DNA from 2 places in the Microbacterium ginsengiterrae genome. Region 1 is predicted to be linked to the other one. Evidence: riboswitches for the same ligand, from Rfam matches in the RefSeq annotation. Region 1 holds a riboswitch; the other holds the start of a gene.
What was found. Region 1 has a riboswitch for FMN ahead of pnuC (nicotinamide riboside transporter PnuC). Riboswitches for the same ligand answer to the same signal wherever they lie in the genome.
Positions count from the first base shown of each region.

Region 2: it holds a riboswitch for FMN, as region 1 does, so the genes downstream of both, ribD (bifunctional diaminohydroxyphosphoribosylaminopyrimidine deaminase/5-amino-6-(5-phosphoribosylamino)uracil reductase RibD) here and pnuC (nicotinamide riboside transporter PnuC) in region 1, are expected to answer to the same signal.

Region 1 is NZ_JACHMU010000001.1:1,181,377-1,185,783, reverse strand. Features, by position in the region: gene HD600_RS05915 (hypothetical protein) at 19-198, shown strand; gene HD600_RS05910 (J domain-containing protein) at 258-1,193, opposite strand; gene pnuC (nicotinamide riboside transporter PnuC) at 1,193-1,909, opposite strand; FMN riboswitch at 1,919-2,049, opposite strand; gene HD600_RS05900 (HNH endonuclease signature motif containing protein) at 2,065-3,639, opposite strand; gene HD600_RS05895 (DUF808 family protein) at 3,758-4,407, opposite strand, start outside.
Region 2 is NZ_JACHMU010000001.1:2,134,554-2,138,960, reverse strand. Features, by position in the region: gene mfd (transcription-repair coupling factor) at 1-316, opposite strand, end outside; gene HD600_RS10395 (GNAT family N-acetyltransferase) at 400-969, shown strand; gene HD600_RS10390 (Fpg/Nei family DNA glycosylase) at 1,012-1,875, shown strand; FMN riboswitch at 1,955-2,101, shown strand; gene ribD (bifunctional diaminohydroxyphosphoribosylaminopyrimidine deaminase/5-amino-6-(5-phosphoribosylamino)uracil reductase RibD) at 2,152-3,192, shown strand; gene HD600_RS10380 (riboflavin synthase) at 3,192-3,821, shown strand; gene ribA (GTP cyclohydrolase II) at 3,818-4,407, shown strand, end outside.

The sequences.
Region 1 (4,407 bases):
GCTCCCTAAGCTGGGGTCATGACCAAGAACTCCCTCTGGACCATCCTCGGCGTCATCCTCGCGGTCGTCATCGCGTGGTGGCTGGTCAGCGTGCTCTTCTCCGTGCTCTGGTTCATCGCGAAGCTGGCGATCGTCCTGGTCGTCGCCATCGTGGTGTTCTTCATGCTCAGAGGGCTGTTCCGCTCCGGCGACAGGTGATGCGCGCCGCGTGGTGATGCGCGCCGCATGACGTGATGCGCGCCGCGTGAGGCGGGGCCTCAGACGAAGCGGACGGTCTGCTGCAGCCGCGTGCGCACGTCGAACAGCTCGTTCCCGCCGATGTCGCGCGCACCGGGCACGCCCTGCCGCAGCACCATGCTCAGCGCGCTGCGACGCACGACGACGACGGGGACTCCCCGGACCTTGCCGAGCGGTGTCACGGCCTGATCGAGGTCATCATCAGGCAGCACGATGATCGCACCGCCGAACCGGACCTTCGCGGCGCGCGCGATCGCCCGCATGCGGGCGAGCAGGGTCGCCACCGGGGCGAGTCCGTCGACGTTCCTGCCGATGATCTCCCCGCGGCGGAAGCGCGCGAGCTCGGCGAAGTCCTCGGACATCACGCCGTACAGACCGGACGGGCTGAGGATGACGTGGTCGAGCTTCTCGCCGGCGCCGGGACCGGCCGCGACGTCGTGCCACACCGTGAACCCCATCCCGAGGTCGGAGACGGTCGCCGCGGTGGCCTCTTCGGCGAGGGCGTCGGCGAGGAGGCGCCGGATCTCGAGGGGCGCCGAGCGCACGAGCGCAGGATCGTAGGGGTCGGGGACCTCGACACCGTGACCGGCCCATTCCCGCATCAGGGTGAGGAAGCGTTCGCGCCGCCATCCTCCCGGATGCCCGTACGCGCGCGCCTTGGGCCGGCTGTCCGCGCGCGCGGTCGGTGCGCGCCAGACGCTCCAGTCCTGCTCGGACGTCTCGGTGCTCGACGCCGTCGCGAATCCGTGGCCGCGGTCGTACGCGACGCGCGCCTCCGCTGTGCCGATGAGCTCCCATGCCCGCTGCACCTGGATGAACGCACCGGCGTCGCCCCCGGCATCCGGGTGGGTCTGCCGCAACCGCAACCGGAACGCCCGCTTGATCTCCTCCGCGGTCGCGTCGGGGTCGACGCCGAGCACGTCGTAGGCGGAGGCGGAGAGCGGGCTGTCGAACATCACTCCCTATTCTCGTCGCCCCCGCCTATGCGCGGGTCGGGCATGACGGTCTCGATCTGAGGTTTGGCGCCCGCCTGGGCCCGCCACCACACGACGAAGCCCACCGCGGTGAAGACGCCGTAGAACACGTACATGAAACCGGTGGCGTAATACCCGGCGCTGAACAGCAGCGGCACGCCGACGACGTCGACGGCGATCCAGATGAGCCAGAACTCCGTCCAGCCCTTCGCCATCCCGTACGTGGCCAGCAGCGATCCGACGAACGTCCATGCATCAGCCCAGACCGGTTCGTACGAGCCGAGCAGACGGAAGAGCGGAGTGAGGGCGACGGTTCCGACGATGAGGACGAGGACGAGTCCGATTCGCGCGCGACCCGAGGCCCAGCGCGGCGTCACTCTGCCCGCGCCGGAGACAGCCTGGCGCCAGCGGATCCAACCGTAGATCGCCACCGCGATGAACATCACCTGACGCCCGGCCTGACCGAGCAGGTTCGGCAACGAGTGCTCAGGGCTGAGGATCGAGCCGAGGAAGACCGTGAGCAGGAGCAGGTTGCCGACGATCCCCACCGGCCACGCCCACACCCTGCGGCGCATGCCTCCGAGCGCGCTGGCAAGACCGAAGACGTTCCCGACCACCTCGCGGACGAGCAGCGACTGCCCGCCAGGCAGCACCCACTGCGAATTGAAGGCGTCGACGATCCATCGCAGGACGTCCATGATCTCCCCCTGTGTGCTTCTCCCATCCAGACTCTGACTGTCGGTACCGGAATTCCACCGGTTCAATCGCAGACCGGAAAGCCTGCGAGTCGCGGACTGTCACCGCCGGTTCGGACTTTCACCGATCCCGGAGCACATGTGTGTTCGGGGGAACTCTACCCGCTGAGCGCGGCGCCGATCACCGCATCGATCGCGGTGTCGACGGCGCGGTAGTCATGATGAGGTGCTCGCCACAGGCCGTACGGGTCCCACCAGTGCGGTCCGCGGATCTGCGGCGTCCCGTCGCGCATGCGGATCTGCCACGCACCGGTGTCGAGCGTGCGATGGTGATGCCAGCAAAGAGGTACACCGTTGCTCGTATGGGTCGGTCCGCCGAGCGCGTGGTCGTGCACGTGGTGGATCTCGCACCATTCGGCGCGGATCTCACACCCCGGGATCACGCATTTCTTGTCGCGGAGGATGATGGCGCGACGCTGATGGGCGTTGAAGATGCGCCCCGTCGTACCGATGGCGACGATCGCTCCGTCTTCGTCGAACAGCACCCGCTGGACGAGGCCTGCGCAGGCGGCGTGGTCGGCCACGCCGAGAGGGACGTCGTACCCCGGTCCGTCGATCGTGGCTCGCCCCGCGCGGCCAACGAAATCGTCTGCGCGGACCGAGACGACGAGGGTGGGAGCCGCGCCGCCGAGCGCGGGCAGGTCGCCGGAGGCCGCGGCGATCGTCAGCACCGTCGCCAGGGCATCGTGTCGCCGCTGCGCGTGATTGCGCAGGTCAGCTGTCTCCGCCGGAGGAGCCTCTGCGCGGTGCGACGGGATCCCGTCGGCGCGCGCCTCACCGTCGGCGTCCTTGCCCGCCTCGACGCCGTCGTAGATGCCGGGCTCGGACGGGCGGAAGTGCACGAGACCGCCGGGCCCGCTCTCCTTGTCGACCCGTGGGTTGGTCAGGCTGTCGATGAGCTTCTGGAGCTGGGCGGCCACCTCGGGCAACAACTCGCCACGCACGGGGACCGTCCCCGCTCGCAGCGCACCGATCGTGAGATGGCGGCGGCGGAGGCCGGCGCGGTCGTCGGGTTCTGCGCCGTCGGGGTCGATCCGGGCGAGGATGTGTGCCGTCACCCCTGACAGCTCGTCCGTGGTCGGCGCCGGGCCCGGTCGAGCATCGGACGCGTCGAGGTCGGGGTGGTTGGCGATGTCGGTGTCTGCGATGGTGTCGTCGAGCTCGAGACCGCGCGCGAACCGTGCCAGCAGCGCGTCGGCGGCGAGGCGGTCGGCGGCACCGATCCTCACCGACTTCTGCAACGGCACGGCGCAGGCGAGGAATCCTTCCACCGACAACTCGCCGTCCTCCAGCGCGCCCGCCAGCGCGGGGAATGCGCTCGGCAGCAGGCCTCCTGAGGTGACGTCGAGCTCCTGCCGGATCGCCGCGCCGGCGGTCGCGTATCGGCGCGCCGTATGCCCGTCGACCCGGAGCGCTCGCCGCAGCAGGTCGACGGCATCCCGGCATCCGGCCCGCGATGAGAACCGGGCCGCGCGCTCGAGGGGGCGATCCCGCTCGGCGACGCGGCCGGCAGCCGCGGAGACGGCGCCGTCGAGGCGTCGGCGGATACGACCGAGGACCTGCACCGCCGCGAGCAGATCGGCATCGGCCTCGCCCCGCGCATCGTCGCTCGCGCCGAGCACGTCGGCGAGACGCCGATCGATACTCTCGAGCTGCTCTGCGAGTGATGTCATGACACCATCCAACAGGGGGCCACAGACATTCAAATCCCAGGTCAGCGGTGATTCAGGAACGGTGGGGAAGTGGGCAACGAGCTCCGCCTGTGGAGAAGAAGTCCCGCACCAGCATCCTTCAGTGGCGCGCGCCGACCGGGGACTCGCCGCCCTCGCTGAACGTCGGGTTCTTGCCGAGCAGGCGCGCGATGAGCAGCACGACCCCCACGACGATGAGACCCGCTGCAAGCCCGGCGATCGCGGCGACGATCGTCTCGCCGACCCAGGCGATCACCCCACCCAGCGGAGCCAGGAGGTCGTGGGTGCCGTGCAGCATGTCACTGAAGAAGTGCAGCCCGACCTCACCGAGGTTCCCGAGCAGCAGATGTCCGCCGACCCAGAGCATCGCGACCGTCCCGACGACGCTGATCACCCGGAACACCGCAGGCATGGACCGGACGATGCGCGCGCCGGTGTGCCGCACACGGCGCGAGTCGTTCTTGGCCATCTTCAGGCCGATGTCGTCGATCTTCACGAGGAGGGCGACGGCGCCGTACACGACGAACGTCATCAGCAGGGCGATCACGGCGAGGACGCCGAGCGTCATCCAGATGCTGAGACTGGCGTCGAGGTTCGACAGCGAGATGAGCATGATCTCGGTCGAGAGGATCAGGTCCGTGCGGATCGCGCCGAACACGAGCTTGTTCTCGTTGCGCGCGCCCTCGTCGGCATGCTCGTGATGGAACCCGAACCACTCGAGCACCTTCTCCGCACCCTCGAAGCACAGGT
Region 2 (4,407 bases), 950 kb from region 1:
GGCGACCGACGGTGTCGGCGCTCGGGCTCAGCCGTTCGTGCGGGAGGGTCTCCCAGGCGGGGAAGCTGAGGATCTCCGCATCGGGGACGAGCGACCCGAGGGCGAGGGCCAGCGACTCGGCGCGGCGGCCTGTCGGTGCGATCACCAGCGCGGATGCCGGATGCCCCTGCCGCGCGCGCTGGGCGAGGAGCCCGGCGATCGTCGGCGCGTCGAGTCCGTCGACGAGACCGATGTCGCCGTCGGTCTGCGCCCAGGTCAGGGCGTCACGGAACAGAGTCGCCTCTTCCAAGGCACGCAGAATCCCCGGAACAGTCACCCGTCAAGCTTAGACGCGACCTCCGACACCGCGGCAGCGTCATGGAGGCGTTCGCTCCCCGCGCACCTCAGTAGCCTTGGCGCATGGAACCCGTCGTCCTGCGCACCGAACGTCTCGTCCTCCGCGCCATCGGCGCCGAGGACGTGGATGCCATCACCACCGCATGCCAGGATCCCGAGATCCCCCGCTGGACCACGGTGCCGAGCCCGTACTCGCGTGAGGACGCCGAGGGCTTCGTCGAGCTCACCGCGAAATGGTGGGACGAAGGCAGCGAGACCGTCTGGGGCGTCTTCCGCGACGACGTTCTGGTCGGCGTCGTCGGTCTGCACCGCATCACTCCGCACCCGCACGGCGGTGTCGCGGAGATCGGCTATTGGGCGACAGCGGGCACGCGCGGCCGCGGGTTCACGGTCGAAGCTGCGCGTGCCGCCATCGACTGGGCGTTCGCGGAGCTGGAGCTCGCCCGCATCACCTGGCGTGCAGTGGTCGGGAACATCCCCTCCGCTCGCACGGCACGCGCACTCGGATTCCGGTACGAAGGGCTGGCGAGGCAGGGCCTCACACACGCGCACGGCCGATACGACGGCTGGATGGGCGGACTCCTGGCCTCCGACGAACGCGCACCGGTGGCCTGGCCGATCGACCTCGGCTGACCCACCCTCCCCGATGTCGGCGGCAGATGGCAGGATGGGCGCATGCCCGAGATGCCGGAGGTACAGGGGCTCGTCGACTTCCTCGGCGAGCGCGCCGTCGGGCATGCGATCACGCGGACGAACGTCGGCGAGATCGCGGCGCTGAAGACGTACGACCCGCCGAACACCGCGTTGCACGGGGCGACGATCACCCGGGCATCACGGCAGGGCAAGTTCATCGTGCTCAGCTGCGGTGACGACCTCCACCTCGTCTTCCATCTCGCCAAGGCTGGATGGTTGCGCTGGTACGACCTGCTGCCGACGACGCTGATCCGGCCGGGCAAGTCCCCCATCGCCCTTCGCGTGGCGCTCGACGACGACAGCGGCTTCGATCTCACCGAGGCCGGCACGAAGAAATCGCTGGCGGTCTACGTCGTGCGCGACCCGCAAGAGGTGCCTGGCATCGCCCGGCTCGGCCCGGAGCCGCTCGAGCCCGAGTTCACCCGCGACACGCTCGCCGGGCTGCTCGCGGGGCGCCGCACGCAGATCAAGGGGCTCCTGCGGGACCAGTCCGTCATCGCCGGCATCGGCAACGCGTACAGCGACGAGATCCTGCACGCGGCGAAGATGTCGCCGTACGCGACCGCCGCGAACCTCGACGACGACGACGTCGACCGTCTGTTCGACGCCATGCGCATGATCCTCACGGATGCCGTGGCCGCGGCATCCGGAAAGCCGCCCATCGACCTCAAAGACGCCAAGCGCTCCGGATTCCGCGTCCACGCCCGCCGAGGAGAGGCCTGCCCGGTCTGCGGCGACACCATCCGCAGCGTGTTCTTCGCCGACCGCTCCCTGGAGTACTGCCCCACGTGTCAGACGGGGGGCAAGACGCTCGCCGACCGCCGCCTCTCCCGCCTGCTGAAGTGACCACCACAGGGAGCACTCCCGCTCCCTGTGCCCGACACGGAATGAAATGCGCGCGCATGCGTTGAGTACACTGAGCATCAAACGTGCTCCGGGGTCGGTGAGAATCCGAACCGGCGGTGACAGTCCGCGAGCGTCGAGGGAAACCGCGATGCCGATCCGGTGGAATTCCGGGACCGACGGTGATGCGAGAGAGATCTCGCTAGTCCGGAAGGGAGGCAGCACGATGCGCGTCAACGCGCCGTCTGCCATCCCCGGAGCCTGGACGAAGGACGACGGATGGCAGTGACCGAGGCGGAGCGCCGCGCGATGGATCGCGCGCTCGAGCTCGCCGTTCGCGGCCCCCGTGGCGTGAACCCGCAGGTGGGCGCCGTCATCCTCTCCCCTGCCGGAGACATCATCGCCGAGGGCTGGCATCAGGGCGCAGGCACCCCGCATGCCGAGGTCGCCGCGCTGTCCGCGCTGGCGCCAGGAGCCGCGCGGGGCGCCACCGCCGTCGTCACACTGGAGCCCTGCAACCACACTGGCCGCACGGGCCCCTGCGCTCTCGCTCTCATCGAGGCGGGCATCTCCCGCGTCGTGTACGCGCTCGACGACCCGGGAGAGGTGTCCGGCGGCGGAGCAGCGCGTCTTCGCGCCGCCGGCGTCCAGGTCGACGCGGGCGAGCGCGCGGATGCCGCGCATGAACTCATCGCGGACTGGCTGAGCGCGCAGCGACTCGGCCGCCCGCATGTCACCGTCAAGTGGGCGCAGAGCCTGGACGGGCGCGCGGCAGCCGCCGACGGGTCCAGCCAGTGGATCACCGGGGCCGATGCGCGCGCGGACGTCCACCGTCGACGCGCGGCAGCCGACGCGATCGTCGTCGGAACGGGCACGGTCCTCGCCGACGACCCCTCTCTCACCGCCCGCGACGGAGACGCGCTGCATGCGCACCAGCCCGTCCCCGTCGTCATCGGTGCACGCGCGACCCCGACAGGGGCCGCCGTCCGCCGCCATCCGCATGAGCCGCTCTTCTATGACACCCGTGATCTCATGGCCGTCCTCGCGGACATGCAGGCCCGCGGCATCCAGACGGTCTTCGTCGAGGGCGGGCCGACGCTCGCCAGTGCATTCATCGCCGCAGGGCTCGCCGATCGGGTGCTCGCGTACGTCGCGCCCGTCCTGCTGGGTGGGCCGCGCCTGGCCATCACCGACATCGGTGTGCCGTCGATCGACGCCGCACGCCGCCTCGTCATCGACGAGTGGATCCCGCTCGGCCCGGATCTGCTCGCGGTCGCGCACCCGACCGCATCCGAACCGCACAGTGAAGGAGTCCGTTGATGTTCACCGGAATCATCGAGGAGATCGGCGAGATCACCACCATCGCACCATCCGGTGACGGCTGGCGGCTCACCGTCCGCGCACCGAAGGCGGCACGCGATGCCGTGCACGGCGAGTCCATCTCCGTCTCCGGCGTCTGCCTGACCGTCGTCGGGTCGACCTCGGACAGCTTCGATGCCGACGTGATGAAGCAGACCCTCGACGTGTCGGCACTGGCGACGGCATCCGTCGGCACCCGCGTGAACATCGAGAAGGCGATGCCGGTCGGCGCACGCCTGGGCGGTCACATCGTCCAGGGTCACGTCGACGGCGTCGGCGAGGTCCTCGAGGTCCGCCCCGGAGACCAGTGGTCTGTCCTGCGCATCGCGATCCCCGCCGACCTCGCGCCGCTCGTCGTCGACAAGGGGTCGATCTCCATCGACGGAACCTCCCTCACCGTCTCGGCCGTGAGCGAGCCCTCGGCCGACCAGGGATGGCTCGAGGTCTCCCTCATCCCCGAGACTCTCGCCGCCACGACCCTCGGCAGCCGCGCCGTCGGCGACCGCGTCAATCTTGAAACCGACATCCTCGCCCGCCATGTCGAGCGCCTCCTGGCGTTCCGGGCTGTCTCGGAAGGAGGCTCACGATGAGCCTTTCCACCATCGAAGAAGCACTCGAGTCGCTGCGGGCCGGTCGCCCGGTCATCGTGGCCGACGACGAGAACCGCGAGAACGAGGGCGACGTCATCCTCTCCGCGGAACTCGCAAGTCCCGAGTGGGTCGCCTGGACGGTGCGGTGGTCGTCCGGCTTCATCTGCGCCCCGATGCCGGCCGACCTCGCCGACTCGCTGAACCTCCCGCCGATGGTCGAGGCCAACGAGGACGCCCGCTCGACGGCGTACACCGTGAGCGTGGATGCCGCGGTCGGCGTCACCACCGGCATCAGCGCGTCCGACCGCGCGCGCACCCTCAACGTCCTCGCCGACCCGGAGTCGACGCCGACGAGCATCATCCGCCCCGGGCACGTCCTCCCCCTGCGCGCCGTCGACGGCGGCGTGCGAGAGCGCAGCGGGCACACCGAAGCGGCGGTCGACCTCATGAAGCTCGCAGGCCTGCGTCCCGTCGGGGCGATCGCCGAGGTGGTCGCGGAGGACGGCAGCATGATGCGCCTCCCCGGGCTCAAGGAGCTCGGCAAGCGCGACGGCGTGCCCGTCATCACGATCGAGCAGCTCATCGC